DNA from 4 places in the Paenibacillus sp. FSL L8-0494 genome. Region 1 is predicted to be linked to each of the others. Evidence: riboswitches for the same ligand, from Rfam matches in the RefSeq annotation. Region 1 holds a riboswitch; each other region holds the start of a gene.

Region 1 (7,357 bases):
TACAACAATTCAAGCAACAATTAAAATTCCAAGAATTGCTGCTGTTACTTTTTGAGCATAATTACCCTTCCAAACACCTGCCAAGTCCTACGGAATCCGTAGAAAAGACCATAACATTCATTCAGGAGCATTATACAGAGAGTATCACCGTGAAGCAGTTAGCTGAATTGGCGGGAATATCAATCTGGCAATATACACCGATCTTTCAGCAGCTTACGGGTAAAAAGCCGCTTGAATACCTGACGGATCTGCGTATTAATCATTCCAAACGATTCCTGCAGGAATCGACTGAACCACTGCGGGAAATCGCCAGACTGGTCGGCTTCTCGGATGAATATTATTTCAGCCGCCGCTTTCGGCAAAAAACCGGAGTTACACCCGGACAATATGCACATCAGCAAGGTCGTAAGCTTACCGTCAAGGATTGGACGGGTCATGAGGTGGAAATTCCTGAACGAGCGAAACGTATTGTCTATCATGGCGAGACACTTGGCGACCTTCTCGCGTTAGGTGTAAAGCCTATCGGTGGAGATGAAGCATTCGCCCGGAACAGCGTCTATAAACATCGGCTTAAGAAGCTCGCCAACGTCGGGTTTCCACTGGACCCGCAGTTGACCGCTTCCCTAAACCCAGATTTGATCATTTTGGCAAATAGTGATGAAAGAGCCTACAGAGCAGTTTCTGGTATCGCTCCGACACTCACCTTTGATTCATTTGCGCCTCTCGACAACCGAATGCGGACATTAGGCAGTTGGCTAGGTAAACAGCGCGAAGCCGAAGCATGGCTGGAGTCATTCACAATCAAAAACGCTGCCATGTGGCAGCAGCTTTACTCGACAACTCTCCAAGTTGGAGAAACCGCCTCTGCTTTGGTCTATGATCATGGAGATCATCTATATGCTATGGGAATGTCCGGATTCTCCACTGCGCTTTATGCCCCATGTGGTTTACAACCGACCGAAGAGATCCAAGCCATATTGGACGAAGAGTTAGGGTTCGCCGAAGTTGATCCAACACGACTGCCTGCCTACGCCGGAGATCATATCTTCATGTTCATTCCGGAACGCAAAGACTCGCGAGCTGCGATGGAACGATTACTAGACAGTTCACTTTGGAACACTCTTCCGGCAGTACGTCAGGGACATGTTTATCTGCTCGACGGAAGCAAATGGAACTCTAGTGATGCGTTAACCCGGGAGAAACTGCTAACGCTGTTGCCTAAACTACTCGGCGGAAGTAGCGCTAGCAATTGAAGGTGAATCTAGGATTCTCTTTTGACTTTTCAAAACTTGATAGGGTATACTTTATCTACGCTTAATTTCCAACTTTTACAGTTGAAAAGCGGGGGAACCAGTTAATTGGGGCGAATCATTGAGCATTAGAATGTAGGGTACCATCTTACCCGAGTCCGTCAGCTAACCTCGTCAGCAGTGGATGGGTCTGCTTTTCATGTTATTTACATAACCAGAGACCCTTGCTAAGGGTCTCTTTTTGTGCTTTTTTTGGACCCTGCTGGCAGTAGATTGGCCTTTGACACTAAGGCTCCCTCATTTCTCACACTACGAGACAAAGGAGAGATGTACGTGCAAAAGGTAAAGTACTTCACGGATATTAACAAAATAGCTATGTTGTCTGAGCTGGAAAAAGAGAATCTGAAAGAAATTACAGACAAATTTGTTTTTCGTGTAAATGACTACTATCTGTCTTTGATTAACTGGGATGATCCAGATGATCCCATCCGTAAGCTGGTTATTCCTAACGAAGGTGAACTGCTGGAGTATGGGCGCTGGGACGCCTCCGATGAGGACACGAATTATGTGGTACCTGGTTGTCAGCACAAGTATAGAACCACTGCACTACTGATTGTATCCGAGGTCTGCGGGGCTTATTGCCGCTACTGTTTCCGTAAGCGTCTGTTCCGAAATGACGTGAAAGAGGCGATGGCTGATGTCTCTCCGGGCTTGGAGTATATCGCAAAGAATCCGGAGATTAACAACGTACTTCTTACGGGCGGGGACAGTTTAATTCTCTCCACACCGAAGCTAAGATCCATTATTGAAAATCTAAGAAGCATTGAGCATGTTAAGATCATTAGACTAGGTTCCAAAATTCCCGTATTTAATCCGATGCGGATCTCTGAAGACGAAGAGCTGCTGGAGCTGATTCGTACTTACTCTACCGAAGACAAACGAATCTATGTTATGGCGCACATCAATCATCCTCGTGAAATCACACCTGAAGCCAAAAAAGCATTTAAAGCTCTCCACAACGCAGGGGCAATTGTCGTAAATCAGACTCCCATCCTCAAAGGCATCAACGATGATCCCATTATTTTAGGGGAACTACTGGACCGACTTTCATGGGCTGGCGTTACACCCTACTACTTCTTTGTGAACCGGCCCGTTGCCGGAAACCGGGATTTCGTATTACCGCTCGAGCAAGTCTATCAAATTGTAGAAGAAGCCAAAGCTAGAACCTCAGGACTTGGCAAAAGAGTACGCTTATCCATGAGCCACACCTCAGGAAAAATAGAAATTCTCGCCATTGATAACGGGAAAGCCTATCTCAAATACCATCAATCCAGAGATCAGGAATACGGAAAATTCATGATTCTAGATTGTCCAAAGGACGCCGAATGGTTCGATGACCTGCCTGGGAATGAGCAATATTGGACCCCACCTGTGAAAAAAAACGATGCTATTATTTCTGTTAATCATTTATCAGAGCCTGCGGATTTAATCTGTAAATAAATTAATCGGCTCTGTCAGACTCTGTCATAGGATATTTCTTCATCACCAACAACAAAACTCCTCCCTCCCAAAATTAGCCCGAAAAAATCTATGATATAATCACGCTGTAACACGAAATGGACTAATGGGTGGGAATGCACACATGAAATTGGAAAGATTGATTTCTATGATCTACAAGCTATTGAACCACGAAGTTTTATCTGCCTCCAAGCTGGCTGAAGAGTTTCAGGTTTCCCAGCGGACGATCTATAGGGATATCGATGTGATTTGTGCCGCTGGTATCCCGGTCGTATCATATCAGGGAACTAAAGGTGGATATGGCATTATGGACGGATATAAAATGGATAAAAGCCTGCTCCGTTCGTATGATGTCACTTCTCTGATTACTGTACTTAACAGTCTCTCTTCCGTGTTTGAAGATGAGCATACGCAAGGAACCATTGAACGGCTGCAAACGATAGGAACGGAGCCACAGACTTCTAGTCTCGCGGTGGATCTTGAAACCCGGCGTACGGATCCTGACGCACTTCCTCTTTTACGTGCGGCTATAGCGGAACGAAATGTTGTCCGTTTTGATTACATCAGTGTAAAAAATGAACGTACAACCCGTGAAATGGAACCAGTAAAGCTTCATTTTAAATATAGCAACTGGTACATCTATGGTTATTGCCGGGCACGGCAGGATTATCGGGAGTTTCGTCTTTCCCGGATGCTGAATTTGTTCCTGACGCAGGATACCTTTCAATCACAACATGAAGTACCCAAAGAGGCTGGCTGTTCAAACAGGGTAGATCAGGTGGAGGAAATAGTAATCCGGGTGGGCCCTGAGGCTTTGGCAGAAGCTTTGGATCAGTTTCATCAAGTCGACAAGGAATTTCATTCTGATAAAAGCATGACGATGCGAATTCCTGTGTATAAGCCATTGGAAGCTCGTTGGCTTTGGTCCATTCTGCTGAGTTTCGGCAGCGGGGCCGAAGTCCTCGAACCCCCTGCATTGCGAGGTATTTTAAAAGAGCAGCTTCAAAACACACTCAAACTTTATGAAGAAGTATGACAGTCTGATGTCATACTTCTTCTTTTATATTAACAACAGTAACAAAAACAAATCCATGACAATTCAAAAGGAGACAATACGAATGACAAATTATCCAGTAGAAATGTTTAAATACCACACATGGGCAAACCAAACTATCCTGGGGAGAATCAAGGAACTCCCGGCTTCTGTGCTAAGTCAAGAAGTGAACAGCTCATTTCCCACCATCGCTCATGCCCTTAGCCATATCTATGCGGTTGATACGATCTGGTATCTTGTTTTAACGGGCACTGCCATGCCTGAGGCTTTTCAACAAAGTATCCCGCTAAATTTGAGCATTCTAGATTCTGTGGATGAGTACGTAAATATCTTTGCACAGCTATCGGAACAATACAAAGAATGGTTACACCACCAATCCGATTTGGAGCAAACCATTCTGCTTGACAATCCATTCGCCGGAATCCGCCAAACACGCCTATCAGAAATTGTGTTGCAAGTCGTCAATCACGGGACTTATCATAGAGGCAATATCTCTACTATGTTACGGCAGTTAGGCCACGCTTCCACCATGAATGACTATTCTCTTTTTTGGTATCAGGTAACAGCGGAAGCTGTTTAAACACTAATGGGCAATCTGCCCCACTCCATACCTAGAAAGGAAATTGTATTTTAATTATGGAGATTGAAAATCTAATTACAGTAAAAACGAGAGAAGATTTAAGAGTTTGGCTGCAGGAGAATTGTAAGACTGAAAAATCTTGTTGGGTACTCGTTAGTATGACGCCAAACCCAGAAACGTTGCTATATTTGGACGTAGTTGAGGAATGTTTGTGTTTTGGATGGATCGATGGAGTGAAAAAGAAAATTTCGGAAACAGAGCTGGCGCAAAGACTCTCTCCCCGAAGTAAAAAAAGCTCTTGGACTGAATTGAACAAAGAACGGGTCCGCCGCCTCGAAAAGCTGGGGTTAATGAGTGCTGAAGGAAAACGGATACTTCCTGATATGAACCCTGATTCTTTTATAGTAGATAAGATTATAGAGCAAAGGCTAAAAGAGGACAGGCAAGTATATGAGAATTTCCGGGCCTTTCCCCCCCTTTATAAAAGAGTTCGGATCGACACGATCCAAAGCAATAAACATCAGCCAGATTTATTTAAGAGTAAATTAGACAAATTCATAACAAACACTAAAGAAAATAAAATGTACGGGCAATGGCATGATAATGGACGTCTGCTCGATTATTAAGCTGCGCTAGATGCATGATCTCCTGCTGAGGCTTTCGGACTCCAATGACGCTATTTACTAATTTATCGCCTCTTCAGCAATCCATCGGACTCCAGTGCAGCTATTCCTTAGAAACAGGCTCTTATAAGGCGTTTTTTTTCGCCAATAGGGGCTATGCGGTCCGATAATACTCCAAATGGCGGATTTTCCTGCATTTAAGGTCCGCTGAGTCCGATACCGCCGAAGCATGGTCATTTGCTGGGTCTACTGCTACTGCTGCCGATACCATGATCTCCTGCTGAGGCTTCCGGACCCCAATGACGCTATTTACTAATTTATCGCCTTTTCAGCAACTCATCGGACTCCAGCGCAGCTATTCCTTAGAAACTGGCTCTTATAAGGCGTTTTTTTCGCCAATAGGGGCTATGCGGTCCGATAATACTCCAAATGGCGGATTTTCCTGCATTTAAGGTCCGCTGAGTCCGATACCGCGAAGCATGATCATTTGCTGGCTCTACTGTTACCGTTATTGTTATTGTTACTGTTACTGCTACTGCTGCTGACACCATGATCTCCTGCTGAGGCTTTCGGACTCCAATGATGCTATTTACTAATTTATCGCCTTTTCAGCAATCCATCGGACTCCAGTGCAGCTATTTCTTAGAAACAGGCTCTTATAAGGCGTTTTTTTCGCCAATAGGGGCTATGCGGTCCGATAATACTCCAAATGGCGGATTTTCCTGCATTTAAGGTCTACTGAGTCCGATACCGCCGAAGCATAGTCATTCGCTGGGTCAACTGCTATTGCTACTGCTACTGCTACTGCTACTGCTGCTGACACCATGATCTCCTGCTGAGGCTTTCGGACTCCAATGATGCTATTTACTAATTTATCGCCTTTTCAGCAATCCATCGGACTCCAGTGCAGCTATTTCTTAGAAACAGGCTCTTATAAGGCGTTTTTTTCGCCAATAGGAGCTATGCGGTCCGATAATACTCCAAATGGCGGATTTTCCTGCATTTAAGGTCCGCTGAGTCCGATACGCCGAAGCATAGTCTTTCGCTGTCTGATGCTACCGTATCCTAATCATCTGCGGATCAAACACCATCGACTCATGATCATCTGCTAATCCTATAGTGCTACATACGTGTAAATTCATCTGTTAATCCTAATGTGCTACGTACGTGTAAATTCATCTGTTATTCCGAAAGTGTTAAGTACGCGTGAATGGGATCGGTTCAAACGTTCAGACGAAGTTTAGAGTTGAGAGCAGTGGTTGGTTTAAGTTCAAAAAAAGGAGGTGTCCTAGCCATTTTCATGGCTTTTGGACACCTCTTTTTTTTGATTATAGCCCCTCAGCCAGAATCCGTTTCAGGAACATCCCTGTGTAGGATTCCCGCACTTCAGCAACCTGCTCCGGTGTACCTTCAGCTACAAGCTTACCGCCCACAACGCCACCTTCAGGGCCAATGTCAATCACCCAGTCGGACTCCCGAATCAACTCTAAGCTGTGCTCCACAACCACGACCGTATTTCCCGTATCAACCAATTTGCTCAATAAGGTATGGAGCTGCCTGATGTCTGACGGATGAAGGCCTGTTGTTGGTTCGTCGAGCAGATAGAGGGTATGGTTTTTGGAAGGTTTGCTCAACTCTTTAGCCAGTCTAATCCGTTGCCCTTCACCACCAGATAAGGTTTTGACAGATTGTCCCCATTTAAGGTAACCGAGACCCACCTCACACAACGTCTCGATTATCCCCGCCATTTTGGCTTCCGACTTAAGAATTGGCAAGCTTTCCTGCACGGACATGTCCAGCAGATCCGAGATGGAATATCCATCATATTTCACCTGGAGAACCTCATCCGTAAATCTTCTCCCCTTGCAAACGTGGCATTTAACCTCCAAATCGGGTAAGAAATTCATGTCTACAGTCAGCACCCCAAGACCCTGACAGGTTTCGCAGCGTCCACCCGGTGTGTTAAAGGAAAAATGCTTGGAGGTCAGTTTTCTTTTTTTCGCCTCCGGCAATGCAGCAAACAGCTGGCGCAGATGTGTGAAAACATCTGTATATGTCGCTACATTAGAACGCAACATCCTACCCATGGGCGATTGGTCAAAAATCACTATATTTCCAACCTGATCTAAGCCTGCAATCTCCGCACAGCCTGTTTGCTCATGTTCTTTCGCACTATCTTGCGCAAGAATATCAAAGACTAGCGTCGACTTGCCTGAACCCGAAACCCCAGTTACAGAAACTAGACAACCTAGAGGAAATGTAACCTCCGGGATCTCAATGTTCCGGTATTGAGCCTGTCGGATGGTGATCTGTTTTCCGTCACCTTTCCGGC
Region 2 (7,357 bases), 3.4 Mb from region 1:
AAGTAGGCCAAGTGGCTTTTGTAGGCAGAAGACAGCAGCATACTTCAGCAGAATGGAGCACACTGCTTGAAATGCCTTCATCTATTGCTGATGTGGAGGCTGGACTTTGCGCCAGATTAGATGAGAACGCTCATTATGAAATTGGACTTGTTCAAAAAAACGGCCAAAGAGTGATTACAGCTCATGTGACCATGGATGGAATAACCCATACAGCGGCAGAGATTCCAACTACTGCCGAGCGAATTTATTTGAAAGCTAAGGCTGAGCTTAACGAATACAGCTTCCTGTATTCTTTGGATGGGCAGGAGTGGAATAAGCTATCAACAGCAGCAGCGTATCCATTATCCCCTCAAGCTGTAAAAGGAAATGGATTTACGGGTGTACTTATCGGCTTATATGCAACAGGTCATGGCAAGGTGGCTGAGGTGCCTGCCTACTTCGATTGGTTCGATTATCAGTCTTAATTATTCGAATACTGATATAAATGCGTTTGTCAGGAGGGAACTTGTTGAGACAAGCTAGTGATTACACAGAACCTGCTCTAAAAACAATATTTGCTGAGGATTTCAAAATTGGCGCAGCCGTTAACCCGTTGACGATACAATCACAGGAGCATTTGCTCGCCTATCATTTCAATAGCATTACCGCTGAAAATGAGATGAAGTTTGAAAGTCTGCATCCGCTTGAAGACATTTATAACTTTAAACTAGCAGATCAGTTGGTTGCCTTCGCCCGAAAACATCATATGGCTATGCGTGGGCATACTTTAGTCTGGCACAACCAGACTACGGACTGGTTGTTTGAGGATAAGATGGGCGGGCGTGTAAGCAAAGAGACATTGCTTGCACGGCTCAAATCACATATTCAGACCGTGGTTGGGCGTTACAAGGAAGATATCTATGCTTGGGATGTTGTAAATGAAGTTATTGCAGATGAAGGAGAAGAACTTCTTCGCCAGTCAAAGTGGCTGGATATTGTCGGACCGGAGTTTATCGGCAAAGCGTTTGAATTCGCTCATGAAGCCGATCCAAAGGCTTTGTTATTCTACAACGACTATAACGAGTCTAATCCCCTTAAGCGCGACAAAATCTATAAAATGGTGAAGTCGCTGCTGGAACAGGAAGTACCGATCCATGGCGTCGGATTGCAAGCGCACTGGAATCTATACGATCCGGACTTAGATGAAATACGTGCTGCTATTGAGAAGTATGCATCTTTAGGGCTTCAGCTCCAATTGACAGAGCTGGATGTGTCCATGTTCCGTTTCGATGACAAACGAATGGATTTAAAGGTTGCACCTGCCGAACTGCTCGAGCTGCAGGCAGAGCGGTATGAAGCGATGTTTGCTCTGTTGAAAGAATACCGCGACGTGATTAGCTCAGTCACTTTCTGGGGAGCAGCGGATGACTATACATGGCTGGACGGCTTCCCTGTTCGGGGACGGAAAAATTGGCCATTTCTATTCGATGAGCAGCATAATCCTAAGCCGGCTTATCACCAATTGCTTAACGCTGTCACCAAATCATAGAGCGGGTAACCTGCTCAAGCTTGCGAATTATGAACCCGTCCTTTTCAATCCAGGGCGGGTTATTTATACGGGAGGAATATACATGACAAATACCGCTTATGAGGCTTGGCTCAACTATGGCCAGCTGAAATCTGGATCTCTATACAATCAATATACAAATTGGTGTGGTGAGCTGGTTGTAACGGAGGACAACGAAACGATTCAGGCGGCAGCCGCGGAATTCATACAGGGGATGACCTCTATGCTGGGCAAAGCGCCACTGCTCACAGCGCAATCAGAAGGACCGTGTATCGTTATAGGAACCTTCCAAGGGGGGAATCCGTTAATTGGTAGAGTATTCGCAGGAGAGCGAACCGATTCACTGGGTGCTGAAGGTTTCCTTATACGTACAAACGCTGCTGAGAAATGTATCGCTATCGGTGCTTCAACGCCTGTTGGAATATTGTATGGCGTATTCCATCTTTTACGGCTGATAGGAACAGAAAGCGAAATAGACGCTCTGAATTTGTCTATGAGTCCGGTGAACGGCCTGCGAATGATTAATCACTGGGATAATTTTGATGGCAGTATTGAACGTGGCTATGCTGGACGGTCCTTTTTTTACGAGTCCAATCAATTTCTTAACGATACAAAGCGGCTGCGTGATTATGCCAGATTGATGTCCTCTGTGGGGATCAACGCGATTTCGATTAACAATGTGAATGTTCATGAGCTTGAATCTCTATTTATAACGGAGCAATATTTGCCTGATATCGCGTTAATTGCAGGAATATTCCGCGTATACGGAATTAAGCTATTCCTCAGTGCTAACTTCGCCAGCCCGATACAGATCGGAGCATTGGAGACAGCTGATCCACTGGATTCAGCGGTGCGGCAATGGTGGAAAGATAAGGCTAGTGAGGTTTATCGGGCGATACCTGATTTTGGCGGGTTTGTGGTCAAAGCGGATTCAGAAAATCGACCAGGACCATTCACTTACGGGCGTGACCATGCAGATGGCGCCAACATGCTGGGAGAAGCACTGGAGCCGTTTGGCGGAATCGTGATTTGGCGTTGTTTCGTATATAACTGCAAGCAGGATTGGCGTGACCGTAAGACAGATCGGGCCAGAGCGGCATATGATCATTTCAAACCATTGGATGGCCGATTTAATGATAATGTAGTGCTGCAAATCAAGAATGGACCGATGGATTTTCAAGTCAGAGAACCGGTATCTCCGCTGTTTGGCGCACTGGAACATACCAATCATCTGATGGAGTTTCAGATTGCTCAAGAATATACGGGGCAGCAGCGGCATCTCTGTTATCTTGTTCCACAGTGGAAAGAAGTCCTTGATTTCAATACTTATGCCAAAGGGCAAACTACGCTTGTGAAACATGTTGTGGACGGATCGGTGTGGGGAAATAAGTATAATGGTGTGGCTGCTGTAACTAATGTTGGAGATGACATGAACTGGACGGGGCATGGGTTAGCTCAAGCTAATCTGTATGGATATGGAAGATTAATTTGGAATCCGGAGCTGACGGCAAAAGAAATAGCTGAGGAATGGATTCGGCTTACCTTTGGCACTGATGAAGGTCTAGTGGCTGCTATTCGCGGGATGTTGATGGACTCATGGAGGATTTACGAATCTTACACAGCTCCATTAGGTGTGGGTTGGATGGTTAATCCGGATCATCATTATGGGCCGAATGTGGATGGGTATGAATACGCCAAGTGGGGAACGTACCATTATGCGGATCATAAGGGCATTGGTGTGGATCGTTCAGTCAAATCGGGAACGGGTTATAGCGGACAGTATATGGGGCTTAATGCATCAAATTATGAGAATCTAGCGTCTTGTCCGGAAGAGCTGTTGCTGTTCTTTCATCATGTTCCATACACGTATGTTCTGCAATCGGGGCAAACTATTATTCAGCATATCTACGATACTCATTTTGAGGGGGCTGAGCAGGCTGCACAGCTTCTAGCGACATGGGAATCACTTGAAGGCGGCGTGGATAGTGGATTGTATATGCAAGTGAAGCAACGTCTTGAAGAGCAAGCAGAGCATGCGCAGGAATGGAGAGATCGGATCAATACGTATTTTTACCGCAAGAGCGGAATTGAGGATCTTAAAGGCAGAAAGATTTATTAGATTTCGAATCGAGGGATGATGATAGTGAGCCTCACGATTAGAGCGATTCTGGAAGATTTAATGGGAACTGTGGAACAGGTAGAAGGCACTGTCGATATTCTGAACCCAGGGGAACCGGAAACTGAAGTCACAGGGATTATTACGGCCTTCTCTGCCACACAAAATGTTGTGGAGCAAGCAATAGCGTTAGGAGCCAATTTGCTGATCACGCATGAAGGTGTATTTTATAGCCATCATGCGGCGAGCGAGTGGTTAGAAGGTGATCCGGTTTATCATGCGAAAAAAAGTCTGATCGAACATTCCCAAATTGCTATTTTTCGTTATCATGATTATTGGCATCGGCAAAAGCCGGATGGAATTATGGTGGGTTTACTGCAAGAACTAGATTGGTCCGCATACGTGGAAGAGCAGCAAGCAGCTGCTACGATTCTCAATATTCCTGCTATGACTGTACTGGAAGCTGCTCAATATATTAAAAGTAAGCTAGGGATCTCTTATGTACGCGCTGCCGGTGACCTGTCTCTGTCCTGCAAACGCGTAGGGATATTAGTAGGTTACAGAGGAGGCGGGACGATGGCTATTCCGCATTTTAATGATCACAATCTTGATTTAATTATTGCTGGAGAGGGACCAGAGTGGGAGACTCCGGAATATGTGCGGGATGCAGGGCACCAAGGCAGATCTAAAGCGCTCATCATGTTAGGTCATGCGGAGAGTGAAGCGCCGGGAATGAAATATTTAGCTGAAATCTTAGCAGACAAATATCCCATGCTTCCTAACCGGTTCATTGCTGAACAACCCATCTATCAGATGGTTTAATCTGGGGAAATAAAGAGTACGGAATAAATAAACATATTATGGAGAAAATGAAGGGAAACAGGTCACTGAGAAAGGAGTGTTTCAATGGAAATTCCTTTGGAGGCTGATGAAGTATTAAGTCGGATCAAAAAGCTGCAAAGCGACGGAAGCTCGATCAGTAAAAAACAAGTAAAGCAGAGCGATCCTGAGCTTATGAGAAGTGCGCTGTTCTTTTTTCCAAGCTGGGAGCATGCATTGAAAAACGCCGATCTTTTGTAGCCATAGTATTGTAAGAGGAAGCTAAGTGGACAGGGGAATACCTCTGATTCTGCTTAGCTTTTTTCATATCTCCAGTGAAAAGGATGGCCTTTATATAGAAAGTACTGGTGTTTTAACCTCCGTTTGGCTTGGTTCAGAGCCATTTTCTTAAATAAAACGAGTAAACAAGAGCAAAAGAAAGAGAAAATGAAGAGTATGCTCAATATGAAATGAAAAGCATTGCTTTCAACATTATTTTGACCAGAGCCCTCCTTTACAAGCAAACCTTACAAGAGTATGATTCATCTCAGAACTGACAATTATCTTAAATTTACAATTACATAAGCAATCCGCTTAATTTCCGTTTCTGGAAAGCGGGGGAACCAACAACTGGCAGCCGATGTGAGAGTCGGCACTGGTTATGGGGTGAATCCTGTTCCGGGTGCATAACATGCATCCCTGCAGGTAGGGCAACTCTCACTGCCCGAATCCGACAGCTAACCTCGTAAGCGTATGGAGAGAGGATGAATGGCGTGTTTAGTGATGAATAGCCACAGAGAATCCCTCTGTGGTTTTTTGCTGCGTTTTTAAGCAGATATAGACGTAGAATTTATTATGAAAGAGGTGTTACCTTTGCCTATCGCTAAACTGAACGGAACTTCGCTCTATTATGAAATCAATGGAACTGGCACTCCGGTTGTGTTTATCCATGGACATGGATTAACACACAGTATGTTCAAACCACAGCTGGAGTATTTTTCCGATAAATATAAAGTGATTTTGTGCGATTTACGGGGGAATGGCAAGTCTGGTAAACTGCTGGAGGCCCCACATGAGATTATTGAGACGCAATGTCTGGATTTGATTATGCTGTTGAATGACCTAGGTATTCGTGAAGCAGTTTTTGTAGGAATCGCCTATGGTGGCTTAGTCGTTCAGCATATTGCCAAACAATATCCTGAGCGTGTGAAAGCCATTGTGGTCGCGGATAGCTTCTGTAGGACTCACGGATCAACAATTGTAGGGAAAATACAAACTATGGCAGCATATTGCAGTTTGCTAATGTATTATCTCCCAAGCGAGCTGGTGTTGCCTTCGATTCGGATGATGTACCGAGAGCGCTGGAGTCTGGCCTACAATGAGATTAGAAGAGGGCTGCTGGACAAACGTCCCCGGGAGCTATATCGGCAAAGACTGGCTACAAGCCATGTTGATTACACCAGATGCTTAAAGGCTTTTAAACGTCCTGCTTTATGTATTGTAGGGGACTTTAATGAATTTGGAGTGAATTGTATGAAGGAAATGGTGTCTCAGCTGCCACATGCGCAGTTGGCGATTATTCCGAACGCATTAGATCCAAGTAATCTATGCCAGCCGGAGCAATTCAATGCGATTCTTCAACGTTTCTTAGAGAAGCAGCAGGGCAGTCAGCAGATTAGCTGATCTATAGGGAGACCTTTACAAGCGAAGCGTTTAAGTGGAAAAAGGCGTCCCATAGCCAGGGAGCATGAGCTGGCTATGGGACGTCTTTCTGGGTAGAACTTTAGGGGATTCTCCCTAAAGTGAAGGGGATTATGGCTTCTAGCACGTGAATTAGGGAAATTCTCCCTAAAGTGATAGAGAGCATGGCTCCTAGAACGTGGATTAGGGAAATTCTCCCTAAAGTGAAGGGAATTATGGCTCCTAGAACGTGGATTAGGGAAATCCTCCCTAATAATAGGGTGTTTTTAGCCATAAATGGGTATTTGCAAGAATTTTTAGGGAGGATTTCCCTAAAAACCTTATTTTAAAGCGATTATCGATGAATATTAGGGAGGATTTCCCTAATATAATGGATATCTAACTAAAGGCTGGCTCATCAGTAGTGAAATCTACGAATGAGCCAGCCTTTGGTATTTTACTAACCGGTGGATGTTGAACATTTACAAGCATATTGTACCTAGAACGCCACTTAATGTCCCTACCCTACCACAGCATCAAATATAGTTCACCCGACGTGGGAAAGAACAGTAGTCTCTAAGTAGTGAAGGTAAGAGTATAGAAGGGGCGTAGTAAGCGTCTCACCCGACATGGGAAAGAACAGTAGACTCTAAGTAGTGAAGGTAAGAGTATAGAAGGGGCGTAGTAAGCGTCTCACCCGACATGGGAAAGAACAGTAGACCCTAAGTAGTGATGGTAAGAGTATGGAGGGAGGCGTAGTAAGCAGCGCATCAGACGTGGGAAAGAACGGTAGACCCTAAGTAGTGATGGTAAGTGTATAGAAGGGGCGTAATAAGCTGCTGACCCGACGTGGGAGAGAACGGTAGACCCTAAGTAGTGATTGTAAGTGTATAGAAGGAGGTGTAGTAAGCAGCTCATCAGACGTGGGAAAGAACGGTAGACCCTAAGTAGTGAAGGTAAGTGTATAGAAGGAGGCGTAGTAAGCAGCTCATCCGACGTGGGAGAGTACGGTAGACCTAAGTAGTTAAGGTAAGTGTATAGAGGGAGGCATAGTAAGCAGCTCATCCGACGTGGGAAAGAAACAGTAGACTCTAAGTAGTGATTGTAAGTGTATAGAAGGAGGTGTAATAAGCAGCGTATCTGCAGCTCCTGATCGAGACCAAAGGAAAGGAAGGTTTCGGTAATAGGGATTCAGC
Region 3 (7,357 bases), 1.9 Mb from region 1:
ATGAAGAGACAGTAGAAGGTTATGTTACTTTTGCAGAACCTACTGGTGAAGGGCTTCCACCCGTTACTTATCACAGTAATGATGGAGAACTAAACGGAGATGTTCAAGTTTATCTTCAAAATGCACTTCAGCAAGCAAACACACAATTCATCGTTGGCGACAAGCTGACCTCTGAACAGATTGCTGCAATGTCAACACCAGTGCAGATTACTACACAACAGCTTAACGCAGGCGGTGGCAGTGAAAGCTCTCAGGAGGACACTCCGGCCATTAACTACATTATCGTATATGCCATGCTTATGTTGTTCTTTATGTCCATTATGATGACAGGCAACATGATTGCCGCTGAGATAACCTCTGAGAAAAGCTCGCGGATTATGGAGATTCTCATTACAAGTGCCTCACCTTTAGCGCAAATGTTCGGTAAAGTTATCGGTGTTTTCCTAGTAGGAATATTGCAAATTGGGATCTTTGTCGCAGCGATCGTCGTCAATTTGACGCTCCCGCATAACGCAACCGTATTGGCGGATTTTGATCTCGATTTAGGCCAGCTCAATATTAACTTGCTGCTCTATGGATTTGTCTTGTACGTATTTGGTTACTTCCTCTATGCCTTGATGTATGCGGCTGTAGGTTCGATTGTCAGCCGTACGGAGGATCTCGGTCAGGCGGTAATGCCAATCATGATGTTAGGCTTCGTAGCGTTCTATGTTCCACTGTTCAGTATCTCCAATGCCGATACTCTAGTGGTTAAGATAGCGAGTTATGTACCTTTCACTTCACCATTGACGATGCTGCTCCGAATTGGTGTCGGTGAGGTGGCGATCTGGCAAGTCATTGTATCGCTGCTGATCCTGCTTGTGACTACCTTCATCTTCGGATGGCTGGCAGCCAAGATCTATCGTACCGGCGTACTGATGTACGGCAAACGCCCAAGTATTAAAGAAATCAGAAAAGCAATGAAAGCATACAAGATCTAAGAAGGCCTCATATAACTTTTAAGGAGTGCTAATGATGTCTACAAGCGAACAATATACCATTATGCTTTTAATGAGTTCGGTATCACTGGCTTCGGTTAGTAGAATGCTTCCGGATGGCTCCACTTTTATGGATTTCGTTCAAGGCGTATTGACCGGTGTTGCTATAGTGGGGATGTTGGCAGGATTGTGGATGTACAGTAAGGCGCGTAAGAGTAAGGCGCGTAAGAGTAAGGCACAATAGTAGGTACTGAATTTTCGGGGGGGATCCTAACAGCCATTTATGGTTGCTGGGATATCCCCGTTTTTGCGTTGGCAATCTCTTTGTATACGAGCTGATATAGCTAACGGACCCAGCAACACTTAAATGCAACAATCATCGAGATTTGGCAAGATATCGGACACAATAGTCGCTATTGGCATGAAAAACGGTGAATTAGTAGCTCTTTTAACCAAATAGTTGCACTGGAGTCCGATACTATGCTCAAAAGGCGATAAACGTGCAAATAATGTCATCTGGGTCCGTAAGCCTTGCCTTGGTGGAAGATGATTAGGGCCTGCTTGAAGACGATCCGAGACGCTCATCGCTCGGGATTTCTACTGGAGTCCGAACGCCGGCCAAATTTGAGGAAAAGCTTCAATTAAAGGCTCCTGAGTCCGTTAGATGCTTCATGCGCTTAAAGATCGTCTGAATTCTAGTCAGTGACTAAATTATAGAAAGATTTGCGCTCGTTCGTATATCCGCTTGGGCGGTCATCTGCTCCCGTACAGCTCTAAGCTGTGCTTTCAGTGCAGGAACACTTTTTTGCAGAATAATGCTTATTTGAGAAAGAGGCAGCTTTAAGCCGTACCACAATACCTTCACAAGCTGTTCCTCCCAAGGTAATCCCTTAGCCGATAGAAGAGAGCGCCGGGCAAAAGAATCAGCACACTGGCGAATACAAGTGCGGTAAGCGTGGATAGAGAATAACTGAGGGTCGAAGTTATCCTGACGATATATTTTATGAAGCTCTGTGAAGGTGCGGATAGTAACCTTGTCTGCCTCATTAGATTGTTCTAATAACATGGAACTGAGTACGTAGACTTCATTAGTATACTTTTGAACACACTCTGCAAATTTAGCACTGTAGGTGGACACGGGAGGTAAGGGGTCAGGCATGGTGAACACGATCCTTTCAGAATGAGAGATTTGCTTGAATCTATAATATAGAAAAGTAAGAGATGGATTTATTGATAAGATCGGCGGTGTCTGGTTCCGGGCAACTGTGTTTCTGCTGGGAGGCAGTGGATAAAGCTTTGGAAGGTTTGTAGTAGAGCCGTTCACTTCTGGAATTGCTCCCCCCAGCTGCAACACTGTACAGACGCCCTTGCTGAATATGCCCTGCCAAGGATTTACCCTGGAGCTTGGCCTTTAAATCCTGCAAAGCACCCTGAACTAGCTCAAGCTTAACCTGCTCCCAATCTGAACCTTCGCGGCGGACCTTATCCAGCGCTTCCTCAAGACGGCAATGACAGATAGCCCGTAAAAAAGAACTCCATTTAATGAGATCGAAATTTTTGGTGTTGGCAGAGATTAGACAAGCCCCCCAACTGCAACCTCCCTTACAGGTGAGCTTCAGAATACCATAACGGCAGCCTTCAGCCCCTTCCATTCCATAGTGAATAGGCTCGGGTTCATCCAATACAAATACTTCAATGCGGGATAGTCTGCGCTGGTCCATAGTAGGGTTCCTCCTTAGATTTCCAACAGCTTTAAGTCTACATGATGAGTGACACTAGCCTTTTCTACACAAGCGAGCATTTCCATTTTATTCTCACAGACTGCGGTATGCTCTAGCCATAGTCGGAACTTCTCTTTCCGTATAACAGATAGATGTAAGGGAAAGGTGCTGCGGGATCTCAAGACATACCAACCGGCGCTTACATCTTTCCAAGGCTCCTTGAAGGCTGTAAACCACGGGAGTTTTTGATGCGATGACCAATCCTGCTGCTGTTGTTGTTCTCGAATTTTTTTATATATTTCATATACAATCTTAGAGTCTAAACAGTCTTTACAAGAAGAAGGTGTACTGAATTGGCGAAGGGCTTGGATCTGGTTCTGGCCAAATGCATAACCTACAATGTACCTGTGATTATTTTCTTCGAACCACAAGGCCCCGAAACAAACGTAATTTAGACTTATCGGCTCAAGCAGCCCTTGATGTATCCCTAAATAATAGTGCTTCAAAACATTCACCCCATCCAGCGTGCTATCACCTAATAGGCTCAGGTAACGCAAAAACCGCAGCAAGAGGAGGACCTCTGCTGCGGTTTTGGATTACAGGCAGATATACCTGGGCCAAAGCGTGGCGGATCAAGGGTCTCTCTCTTTACGCTTACGAGGTTAGCTGTCGGATTCGGACGGTGAGAGTCGCCCTACCTATTGAGACTTACGCAGTCTCCTTTGGATTCACCCCAAGTAGGCCAGGTGGCCTGATGGTTCCCCCGTTCCCTGCGAATGCAGGAACTCAGCGTTGATTGTTTTTCATGAATTAGATTCAACCCGAATCATACTCTTTTCAAGATTTTCTGTAAAAAACGGAAAATGTTCTTTTAGAGCGATTTTAACCATATCCTGCCGACTACGACTGAAAAACGAGGTAAATAGGTATTTATGGCGTGTTATCGCGCCTCTTTCTCGCTCAACCTCAGCTTCTTGCGTTTCTACCTATAAAGGGAATTTGCAGTATTTTCGCTCTAAAAAGGTGAATAAAATCACATGGGTTATAGATAGCGATTAAACGCTCGAAACTCGAGTAAACAAGAGATATAGAGAGATTAGATATCAAGTAAGCGCTATCTAATGGGAAAATAGTTTTTAATTTGCATTATTTTGGCATCATTCAGGTTTTACAAGTCTTCGTGCATAAGAGTATGATTACTCCTGTTTCAACGACAATCGAATATTTGATCCGCTTAATTTCCGATAAGGAAAGCGGGGGAACCAACAATCGGCAGCCGATGTGAGAGTCGGAAGCTGATTATGGGGTGAATCCTGTAGAGGGTGCGAGTGAGCTCGCATCTATACAGGTAGGGCGACTCTCACCGCCCGAATCCGACAGCTAACCTCGTAAGCGTATGGAGAGAGGATGAGTGCAATGTGACCGCTAGCGAGCCACAGAGGAGATCCTTTGTGGCTTTTTGCTGTGCTCTTAGAAGCAAAGCATTTATGGAGGCCTCCCCCAAGAGGTCGCTAAATTCATCATTAGCGGTATTTGTAAGGCAGCGTCTAATGACGTGACACAACCGAGCTTTAGGTTGTGCCCGAAAATGACGATAGGTCAACATCCTTTCGGAGATTTTCGTTGCCTCCTTGTTGTAAATGAGCAGGAGGAGAAAAAAGAGATGACGGATCAGAATGAATATGTGCTTGTATGTGCGCCTACAAAGGCGGGAGAACATTTCATTAAACTTCTGAAGTTCAGGGGTATTAAGATGGCGGGATTAACCAACAATCTGGCTGAGAAAGCTTTACTAGAGGAGCTCGGAATCGAGCAGGTTATTCTAGTGGATACCCGCCATCAGAGCACTTGGTTTCGCCCATCGTTCCCGGTAGGCAGGGTATATCTGTTTGAGAGCAGCTTTCCGCTTTGCTGCCGCTATATTCAGATGTGCCGTACCTGGACGACACAGCCAATTTTTGTGATTACAAGTTCTATAAATCCTAGATTGGTCTATAAAAGACTTGGTGCGAGCTATGTAATCTATTCCCATAGTGGTGATGCTGATTTTCTAATCGATAGATCACCTCATCAAGGATAATGGAAGGAGTGCGGAAGATATGATGGATCTGTATATGGTGGCTTCGTTAGCTGTAATTTACGGGTTATTTTATGGCTTTATGCGCTGGTGCGCAGGTGTAGTTGAGGATACGGGGAGGGATAAGCTGTGATTCTAGTAATCGCTGTTACCCTACTGTTGTTTATATATCTGGTTTACGCGTTGATTCATCCTGAGAAATTTTAAGGAGGGGCATTCATGGGCATTTTGCAAATAGTCGTCGTAATTGTAATTCTCATCTTGTTGGTCAAGCCGATGGGGACGTATTTATATCATGTATTTTCTAACGAACCGAATCGTACGGATCGCTGGTTTGCAGGCACAGAGAAAGGTATTTATAAGCTGATCGGCCTGAAAAAACGGGACGGAATGTCCTGGAAGAAGTATGCACTCAGCTTTGTTTTAACTAATATCGTACTGGTTGCTTTCAGTTATATTTTTCTAAGATTACAGCGGGGATTGCCGCTGAACCCGAATGGAATTGCCGATATGGAACAGACGCTTTCATTTAATACGGTGATCAGCTTTATGACCAATACGAACCTGCAGCATTATAGCGGGGAGACGGGACTATCGTATTTTTCACAAATGGCAGTCATCACGATGATGATGTTCACGTCTGCAGCGAGCGGATTTTCTGTTGCGGTTGCTTTTGTCAGAGGGATTACAGGACAGAAATCAGTCGGAAATTTTTTTGAGGACTTCGTAAAAGCACATATTCGTGTATTCATTCCATTAGCTCTGCTAGTTTCATTGGTGCTGGTAGGATTGCATGTGCCACAAACGCTCAAGCCATCGCTTGAGGTCACTACACTCGAAGGGCAGACGCAACAAATCGCTATCGGTCCAGTCGCTTCTTTGGAGTCAATTAAACACTTAGGTACGAATGGTGGCGGCTTCTTCGGAGCCAATTCAGCGCATCCTTTTGAGAACCCTAATCCACTTACGAACGTTCTGGAGATTCTCTCTATGTGGATGTTGCCAGCCTCTTTGCCATATATGTACGGATTGTTCGCTAAGAACAAACGTCAGGGCTGGGTGATTTTCACAGCAATGATGACCTTGTTCGTTCTGCTGCTGGGGCTGAATTATTATGCGGAAACTAAAGGGAATCCCGCTATTAATGCGCTGGGGATCGAGTCTTCGCAAGGCAGCATGGAAGGTAAAGAGGTGCGTTTTGGTATCCCGCAATCTTCGCTGTTCACTTCGGTAACAACGGCAGCTACGACAGGTAGTGTTAACAATATGCATGATACGCTGACACCGCTGGGTGGCATTACCCCTCTGGCCCTAATGATGCTCAATAACGTCTTCGGGGGAAAAGGTGTAGGACTAATCAATATGCTGATGTATGCCATCATGGGCGTCTTCTTATGTGGACTAATGGTTGGCAGAACACCAGAGTTTCTCGGGCGAAAGATAGAAGCCAAGGAGATGAAGCTGATTGCGATTGCTATCCTTGTGCATCCGTTCATTATCCTTGTACCAACAGCAGGTGCGTTCTTAACGGACTTGGGCAACGGTTCCATCACGAATCCCGGATTCCATGGACTTAGCCAAGTGTTATATGAATATGTCTCTTCTGCCGCGAACAATGGTTCAGGATTTGAAGGGCTTGCGGACAATACCACCTTTTGGAATGTTACAACCGGGATCGTAATGATGCTTGGCCGTTATGTCTCTATAATCGCAATGCTGGCAGTTGCAGGTTCACTGATCCAGAAGAAGCCGGTTCCTGAGACGATTGGCACATTCCGCACAGACAATGGTCTGTTCACCGGAATTCTGATTGGTACGGTAGTGATTATCGGTGCGCTGACGTTTCTGCCGGTCATTGTGCTCGGCCCGATTGCAGAATATTTGACCTTACGGTAGGAAGAGGGAGAACAAGATGAGTACTGTAAAAAGAAAAAAGCTGCTGACGGGACCCATACTCCTAAGCGCTGTAAAGGATAGCTTTATTAAGCTTAACCCGGTGACGTTAATCAAAAATCCGGTCATGTTCGTAGTCGAAATCGGCACGATTATTGTATTGCTTATGGTACTGGCCCCCGGATATTTTAATGCAGAGAAATCGGTAGGCTTCAATATCACGGTGTTGTTCATTCTGTTATTCACAGTGCTGTTTGCCAACTTCGCTGAAGCGCTGGCTGAAGGCCGCGGGAAGGCACAGGCGGATTCGCTTAAGAAAACGAAACAGGATATCACAGCTAATAAGCTCGTTGGAGGGTCTGTGAAGACCGTTTCTTCCTCCGAGCTGCGGAAAGGAGATATCGTGATCGTCAGTCAGGGAGAACTTATCCCTGGCGATGGTGAAGTGATTGAAGGGCTGGCCTCCGTAGATGAATCGGCAATTACAGGTGAATCTGCACCTGTTATTAAGGAAGCCGGCGGAGATTTCGGCTCAGTCACAGGCGGCACCCGGGTAGTTAGTGATGAGATTAAAGTCAAAATTACCAGTGATCCCGGTGAGTCATTCTTGGATCGGATGATCTCCCTCGTTGAAGGGGCGAAACGTCAGAAGACACCCAATGAAATTGCACTAAATACACTCTTGATCA
Region 4 (7,357 bases), 2.4 Mb from region 1:
TCAATAATCATCCGCATGCCGTTTCTGAGGAAGTTATCTTCTATTTCATCGACCTTTGATTCTAGAGCCAACAGACCTTCACGCCGTGTGATAGAAGCCCATTCCATGAACATAGTGATTAATTCGGGTTTACTGATTAATTTCTTTTTGATAAAAATCATTTTGAACAGACTTGGAATCTTTTTGACCTCGTTGAAAGGAAAGGCCATGAAAATAGAAGCTGCCGTACCCACCAAGATAATAACGTAAGCAGCGGGTGTGGCCAAAGCATGAAGTGGAGCGTGCTTGAGGATCATGCCCCAGATTACAGCAACCAAACCAAAAATTAAACCAATTATTGTTGAAATTTCCATTTTGCACCTCGTCCGTGAGATTTAAGATGTGTTCCGACAATGCCGCGTATATCATCCTTGAAACAGCGGCAGGGCACTCTGTGCGAAACCGAATTAACGTATATTCTTATTTATCGACATCATTCGGTTTTTTGTGAAGTCATTTTTTCGGCTATAATGGATAAGGTAAGTAATTATTCATCTGTGAAGAAAACGGAGTGATATACGTGGGTGTAAAGCATGGTAGAGATTACGGTGAAATTCTAACCGATTTGACCGAAGCCGTCGGACGAATTTCCGATGGATATTTATTTTTTGAGATGGATCCGGACGAGTGGCAGGAACTACCCCAAGAATCAAAGCTGGAGGTATGGGAAGCATTGGCTGAGGATCTTTTCTTCGCGCTGGGTAATGAACCTATGATTGAAGTGGGGAGCGGCGTAATTATTTACGATAAGGACACGCACCGCATTAATATTCTAGTTGGCGAAGAGGATTTGGCTTCAGTAGTTTTGATTTAGGCAGAGGAGACGTCTGGACGTAATTTGCCCGTAGTTAGTAGCCCGTGTTAAAATTGATAAAGCCGAGTTATAATCGCTGGGATTTGTGAATACATTTAATCGAAAATATCGCCTTTATCCTGGCACATCCCTTGGACCTCAGAAGCTAAGGGATGTTTTGTTTAACGCCTAAGACAAGTAAAGGGAACTACGCACTTTACTGCAATTTTTTGTAAGGGAGGAAACGAATTGTTATTTACGGAAGAGGAACTGCGTGAGGAGATCACCAAGCTGGAGGGCTGGAAACTGGAAGATAATGTTATGGTGCGAAAATATATGTTCAGCCAATATATGAAGGGCATTGCGTTCGTTGATGAAGTAGCCACGATTTCAGAAGCCTTCGATCACCATCCACATATTACGATTGATTATAAAACAGTTACCCTGCGCCTGAAATCTAATGAAGAAGATGGGATTACAGCTCTAGATCTTCGAGAGGCGCATGAATTTAATGAAGCCTTTGAAAAAAATCATTAGTTTAGCCAAAATCATAAAATAAACGCCCGTGCACAGATAGTCACCTATCTCATACACGGGCGTTTTTGGTTGCTTGGCTGGTTACTTTTTCTCTGAGAGCCAGAGTGCGACGTTGGCGATCTCTTCAGGAGCTAGCTTCTCCTTAAAGGAAGGCATTTGGCCACGTCCTTTGGTGACGATGCTGTAGATTTCCTCAGCGTCATGCTGACCGCCTTCATTCTGAAGACTTGGTCCAACTCCACCTTGAAGCTGATCGCCGTGACAGGTGATACAGCTGGCTTTCACGGTTGCTTCTGCCTTTGCGGCGTCCAGTTGAACTACCGGCATCGTGGGCTTATTTTCTTCTGCTACCTCTTCTTTACCCGGAAGTGTAAACATGAGTACTACCGCAAAGGCACAGGCGGCAAAAAACAAACCGCTCATGATCCATTTCTGCATCCCAATTCGTCCCTTCTATGTAAGCTGCTCCCTACATTATAGCTTATGGTGAAGCGTTATCATAGGGTTTGTGACAAAAAAATGAACGAGAATACAATCATTCTTATGAAATATCTGGTATTTAATATCATTTGTCATAGACCATGCAATAAAAAGGTTTGTCTCCTGTAGGTGTGCGGCGTTCATACGTATCTGTAATCGTAAATCCACATTTTTGATAAGTTCGAATGGCGCGTTGGTTCCAGGTCAGGACTTCCAGATCTATCTCACGATCAGGATAACGACTCAAGGCTGTCTGGACGATGGCATCTACGAATAGTTTGCCTAAACCATGGCCGCATAGATCGGGGCGCATCCCAACTCCTAAACGGACGACTCCTTCCATCGGGAACAACTGTGCGAATCCGCACAAAACCTTATTTTCATTTAATATGGAGATATATTGTTCCTCCCGGAGCTGCGGATCACCAAACTCGATGCCAAGAGCCTGCATCTGCTCCCACGGCATCCAGCCATAAATATTATATGGGGGCGTATAGCTCCACTTACAAATAGCTTCTCCGTGAATTGCCTCCATAGGAACAACATGAAAAGTTACCGAGGGGTTTATCATAAGGTCAACGATCTCCTTTCACGAGGACATTGCTATATTACTAATTATATACAAAATGGGGGAGGTTCGACTCAGAAACTTTATATGAGGGGAATGTTTTACAAATTATGAGAGGGGTAAATAAGTAATAAGACAAAAAAACAAGCTCTCCTCCAAGAGTACCTTGGAAAAGAGCCTATGTACGTTATTTATTGCACATCATCATTGTCTTCCGATTCAGCAGCAACCGATTGGTAAGCGTCTGTGCTCATAATGCGCTTGGCACCAACGTAGCGTTTCACGTAGTAGCTATCACTCAGAGAGCTAATCGTAACACCGCGTGAGGTAGAAGCGTGTGCGAACTTACCTTCACCGACATAAATGCCGACATGGGAGACACCTTTGCCACTTGTATTGAAGAATACAAGATCTCCGGCTCTTATATCATCACGGGAGATTGCTGTGCCCATTTGATATTGGGAACCTGATTGGTGTGGAAGGTTAATGCCAATCTTATCAAACACATACATTGTAAATCCGGAGCAATCAAATCCGTTAGTGGATATACCGCCGGATACGTATTTAGTACCGATGGCCTTGTCAATCACTTTATCCATTTTGGAATCTGCGAAAGCGCTTCCTGCTCCGATGGTGAGGATGATGGAAAAGCTTAGTACTGCTGCTGCTAACTTCTTCTTCAAAAGTGTATACCCCTTCCAAATGCCTACGAGGTTAGCTTAAGGGTTCGGTTGAAGGTCCCCTATGACCCCTCTATATAATGGAGGTCAATTCACCCAAAGTTGGTTCCCCCGTTTTCCTAATAGTTAGGAAACTCGGCTCATACTGTTGATTAGGATTAGCTTGTAATCAATACATGACAAAACCTTTGTAAATAACAACTTAATGATTACAAAAATGTTACTAAAATCTCACTGCGCTAATTGTAACAAACAGAAAGCCGCTTGGCAATCGTTTTTAACATATTAATGCAGAAAAATTGGAATTTTTACGGTAGAAAGGCATATGTAAGCGTTAATAATGACCTAATTTTTAATATAATTGCAATTTTTATCAAATAAACGTGTTTCAATTGGGCTCTAATAGTGTAAAAATATATTATGGAATAAAGAAAAACCCGAATTTGATTACGGGCATAATCAGATTCAGGTTCATATAGTTGTAATTGTGAGGTTATAGTTGTGAGGAAGGTTTCAATCGAAGGCTACAGCTTGATAAGCTGAAGTACTCATTACTCTTTTAGCGCCAACATAACGATTGGCCCAGTAGGCCTGACTGAGTGAAGTGATGGTCACTCCACGCGAAGAGGACGATTGTGCGAATTTTCCGTTTCCAACATAAATGCCGACATGGGATACTCCATTGCCAAGTGTGTTAAAGAACACTAGATCACCAGAACGCAGATTGCTTTTGGATACAGCAGTTCCAACGCTATATTGAGCTTTTGATGTACGAGGTAAAGTAAGACCCACATTCTTGAATACATACTTTGTAAATCCAGAGCAATCAAATCCGGCAGTGCTTGTACCTCCGGTTTTATAGGCAACTCCAATAGTCTTTGAGATTACAGAGTCCATTTTAGAGTCGGCAAAGGCGCTTCCTCCACCAATAGATAATGCCATTACAAGTCCTAGCGCCGCAGCGACGCATTTTTTTCTTAAATTATGTCTTTTCAAAAGATGTACTCCTTCCAAGGCCTGCGAGGTTAGCTTAAGGGTTCGGTAGAAGATTCCCTATGATCCCTGTAAAGCGAGATCAATTCACCCAAAATATGGTTCCCCCACTTCCCGGTGCAAAGGAATTAGGCGTGTTAAGCACCAGAGAATGACGTTTCGACAGTTACACTTACGATAAATACATTTAGTTATGTAGGAATCGTTTCAATTGATTACAAAATTGTTACTAATAGCACAGGACTTATTGTAACAGAGCTTTTACGATTTTGCAAATACTCTTAAGTTATCCGTAATGAGAAAAAGTCCCAGCTCCTGAATACAGGAATTGGGACCTTTTTATTATGTCAAATAAGGTTGATTTATTGTGGAAATGCTTTGCTACGCCATAGATGATATTGTGCAGAGATTCCCCACATTTTTAAGAGCGTAGAAGGTAGTGGTGAGATTTGCCGTATTATAAGTGCCGGTAGGCCGGGACAGAACAGACCCGTCAGTCCGCACACTAGCAGTAAGAGCAGGCCTCCCGCCCCAAGTACAATGGAAACACCTATAGCAGGAATCAGTGACCGCAAGCAGATGATCAGTGAGGAGAACATTCCTGTACCGCCGGTGTAACCAAACTGCATATATAGAAGAAACAGGCGCACGATAAAAATATATATAAGCCATGCCAATACGTATGGTACTAAATGAAGTAACAAAGCGTAGTTAAACAAAGAGGATAAGAACAGCCCGTACATTTTTGGAGCAAGCCAGTAAAGCGGCAGCAGGGTCAGCACCCATTCGATTAGGCTAAAGACTAAGACAGGTAGTCCATAGATCTTCATGCCAGGGAAAAAGAACAGTCCACGCTCGCCCTTTCGCTCCTGGTGGAGCTCATGCAGCAATCCTGCCCTTATGAAAGGGGAAAGCAGAAGTCGCAAGACAACAAGCGCCAGAAGCATCCATAACCAAGTGCGTATCGCAGGGTCCGTATTCAAGCTGAACTGTCCCTCGATATAATACAACAGTCTGCCCATACCGCTGCCTCCGGCGTCTTTATCCGGATAGCGCAGTAGAATTGGAATAATAGCAGATCGGATGAAACCATACATAAAGTAGCCCCAGAGCAGTCGGTAGATGAAGAGCAGAATTAAAATATAAAATTGCTCCTTCATGCTTTGCCAGCCGCGGGTTATCGATGTTCTCACAATCATTCACCTCACCAGACAAGAGTTCCGAGCACGGTTTCAAGTAGTTTAGTTACACTTAATGTCCAGCGAGAGAGCGTCTTGGGCTCTATTTCCGCCAGCCTAAAGTTGTTTAGATGTTTGCTCTCCAATAAGATGGAATGTTCAGGGTCAATCTCAGCAGAGAGAAGAGGCTTATCGCTTAACAATTGAAACGTAGTCTCTGCTCCTTCACCGTTCCAGACCCGCTGCACCGAAGAGCTGTCGGCGAATGTGAATTTCACGGGAACATCAACGTAATGGCTCCCTTTGTTTGAAATCTTCACTAATGATTCGTAGCTTGGGGCATCGCCGCTGTTATTTTTTTTAAAAGTAATCGTATCTACTGAGAAGTCAGGCGCTCCATCACCATAAATGTAATCATCGAAATAGGCCTGCCATGATTTTTTGGTTACCTTCTCAACGACTTTCTGAAAATCTGACGTAGCAGGATGCTCGAAACGGAACTTACGAGCGTAGGAGGACATGATGTTGTTCATTGCTTTGGTACCTACCTGGCGTTCGATATCTTTAAGTACAAGCTTGCCGCGGATATAAACATTTCGGCTATAGGAATCCGCCCCTGCATATTTCCACGTTTCCAGATTTAACGGCTCAGGTATAGTTACCAGGCTGGCCTGTAAAGGCAAATTAGACTTGATACCGTATTCTTGCTCCATAAGTCTGTCTTCGGCATAGGAAGTGAAGCTTTCATCCAGCCAGGCCTCCTCGAATTCATTACTGGCTATCATACCGTAGAAGTATTGATGGCCGATTTCATGAATGACGGTTCTTTCAAGTGAGGTATCTGGAGAAGAATCCGCGGCCCCAAAGGCTGTAATAAGGGTAGGGTATTCCATTCCTCCAGCACCGTTGCCCTCCTTAGGTGGGACGACAATAGACAGCGTAGAGTAGGGATAAGGACCATACCATTTGCTGAAGTAGGTCAGGGCAGCCTTGGCAGCCTGAAGGTAACGCTCTTTTAAATCTTTGTGTAGTGGGTCGAGATACACCTTAATTCGTACTCCAGGCACCTCCGGCGTAGAGAAGGCTTCCTCAGCTACTGTAAAATCAGGGGAAGCGGCCCAAGCGAAATCGTGGACATCATCGGCGTAGAACTGATATATTTTCTGATCTTGTTTGAGCTTGGCATTTTTTACAGGAAATCCGGTCGCAGCCACCGTATAGTTGGAAGGGACGGCAATCGTTACATTAAAGATGCCAAAATCACTGTAAAACTCAGAGGTTCCGTGATACTGATGCAGGTCCCAGCCTTCTTCTTTAACTCCGCGTGTGCCCCTCGGCTCGTATACACTAAGCTTAGGGAACCATTGCCCAGCCATAACGAAGTTACCTGAAGCACCCATGCGTGCAAAGATTTTGGGAAGCTGGACTTCATACTGAAGCTTAAGTGTTACACTTTCCCCACCATTAACAGGCTGAGGAAGATGTACCTTTAGGAGCGTCTTATCGTTGATATTGCCGTCATCAGGTTGGACATATTGCACTCTTTGCATTAGCGAAGTTCCTTCTGTCGTGCGCAGATCGGTCAGCGTCATATTTCCGAAGCCATTCTCAGGCATACTGTCGCCTCTGAGCGTCCCCCCGGATTCCTTCATAAAGGTGGTATCTGATGAGGCAAATGCATTTGGATACATGTGAAAATATAAATCACTTACTGGCTTTACTCCGGGGTGTGTCCAGGTTACTGTCTCAGAAGCTTTTAAGGTTTCTGTGTCAGGAACAAGCTGGACATCAATGTGATACTCGACTACCCGCTGGCTTAAAGCCTCCTCTGCCGGGACGGGCGCGCTCTCAGGCAATACCTGCTGTGGTAGGGCTGCAGGCGCTGTGCCGCTGGAGGACTTGGCCTCTTTTGAAGCAAAGCTAGTAACAGAAGCTGTAGAGCTATCCCCTGAAAAGGCCCATATTCCTCCTCCCAGCAGCGCGAGGATGGCCAGGGTCGCAAAGATGATGTACTTTAATGACAGTGACTTCATAGTGTGATTCCTCCCGTGACAAGCATCTACGGGATGTATATGTTTGCAATCGCCGC

What was found. A riboswitch is a leader RNA that binds a small molecule or an ion and turns the genes downstream of it on or off. The one in region 1 is predicted to bind cyclic di-AMP.
Region 2: another riboswitch for cyclic di-AMP. It lies ahead of NYE35_RS26590 (alpha/beta fold hydrolase); the one in region 1 lies ahead of NYE35_RS11310 (KamA family radical SAM protein).
Region 3: another riboswitch for cyclic di-AMP. It lies ahead of NYE35_RS03005 (hypothetical protein); the one in region 1 lies ahead of NYE35_RS11310 (KamA family radical SAM protein).
Region 4: another riboswitch for cyclic di-AMP. It lies ahead of NYE35_RS00540 (C40 family peptidase); the one in region 1 lies ahead of NYE35_RS11310 (KamA family radical SAM protein).

Annotation. Positions count from the first base shown of each region.
Region 1 covers NZ_JBBOPQ010000001.1:2,540,082-2,547,438, reverse strand. Annotated here, with positions in the region: gene NYE35_RS11315 (helix-turn-helix domain-containing protein) at 1-1,253, shown strand, start outside; cyclic di-AMP (ydaO/yuaA leader) riboswitch at 1,302-1,445, shown strand; gene NYE35_RS11310 (KamA family radical SAM protein) at 1,578-2,750, shown strand; gene NYE35_RS11305 (helix-turn-helix transcriptional regulator) at 2,893-3,804, shown strand; gene NYE35_RS11300 (DinB family protein) at 3,887-4,402, shown strand; gene NYE35_RS11295 (YdeI/OmpD-associated family protein) at 4,459-5,028, shown strand; gene NYE35_RS11290 (hypothetical protein) at 5,711-5,851, opposite strand; gene uvrA (excinuclease ABC subunit UvrA) at 6,354-7,357, opposite strand, start outside.
Region 2 covers NZ_JBBOPQ010000001.1:5,897,253-5,904,609, reverse strand. Annotated here, with positions in the region: gene NYE35_RS26615 (glycoside hydrolase family 43 protein) at 1-464, shown strand, start outside; gene NYE35_RS26610 (endo-1,4-beta-xylanase) at 509-1,528, shown strand; gene NYE35_RS26605 (alpha-glucuronidase family glycosyl hydrolase) at 1,611-3,665, shown strand; gene NYE35_RS26600 (Nif3-like dinuclear metal center hexameric protein) at 3,690-4,484, shown strand; gene NYE35_RS26595 (hypothetical protein) at 4,569-4,742, shown strand; cyclic di-AMP (ydaO/yuaA leader) riboswitch at 5,063-5,249, shown strand; gene NYE35_RS26590 (alpha/beta fold hydrolase) at 5,355-6,164, shown strand.
Region 3 covers NZ_JBBOPQ010000001.1:643,497-650,853, forward strand. Annotated here, with positions in the region: gene NYE35_RS02985 (ABC transporter permease) at 1-980, shown strand, start outside; gene NYE35_RS02990 (hypothetical protein) at 1,015-1,221, shown strand; gene NYE35_RS02995 (hypothetical protein) at 1,684-2,136, opposite strand; gene NYE35_RS03000 (hypothetical protein) at 2,177-2,698, opposite strand; gene NYE35_RS03005 (hypothetical protein) at 2,713-3,267, opposite strand; cyclic di-AMP (ydaO/yuaA leader) riboswitch at 3,336-3,500, opposite strand; cyclic di-AMP (ydaO/yuaA leader) riboswitch at 3,920-4,109, shown strand; gene NYE35_RS03010 (hypothetical protein) at 4,362-4,778, shown strand; gene kdpF (K(+)-transporting ATPase subunit F) at 4,905-4,982, shown strand; gene kdpA (potassium-transporting ATPase subunit KdpA) at 4,995-6,671, shown strand; gene kdpB (potassium-transporting ATPase subunit KdpB) at 6,688-7,357, shown strand, end outside.
Region 4 covers NZ_JBBOPQ010000001.1:110,654-118,010, forward strand. Annotated here, with positions in the region: gene motA (flagellar motor stator protein MotA) at 1-353, opposite strand, end outside; gene NYE35_RS00520 (hypothetical protein) at 560-853, shown strand; gene NYE35_RS00525 (4a-hydroxytetrahydrobiopterin dehydratase) at 1,082-1,369, shown strand; gene NYE35_RS00530 (c-type cytochrome) at 1,451-1,807, opposite strand; gene NYE35_RS00535 (GNAT family N-acetyltransferase) at 1,935-2,420, opposite strand; gene NYE35_RS00540 (C40 family peptidase) at 2,609-3,100, opposite strand; cyclic di-AMP (ydaO/yuaA leader) riboswitch at 3,106-3,248, opposite strand; gene NYE35_RS00545 (C40 family peptidase) at 3,611-4,039, opposite strand; cyclic di-AMP (ydaO/yuaA leader) riboswitch at 4,097-4,235, opposite strand; gene NYE35_RS00550 (hypothetical protein) at 4,453-5,283, opposite strand; gene NYE35_RS00555 (M1 family aminopeptidase) at 5,295-7,301, opposite strand.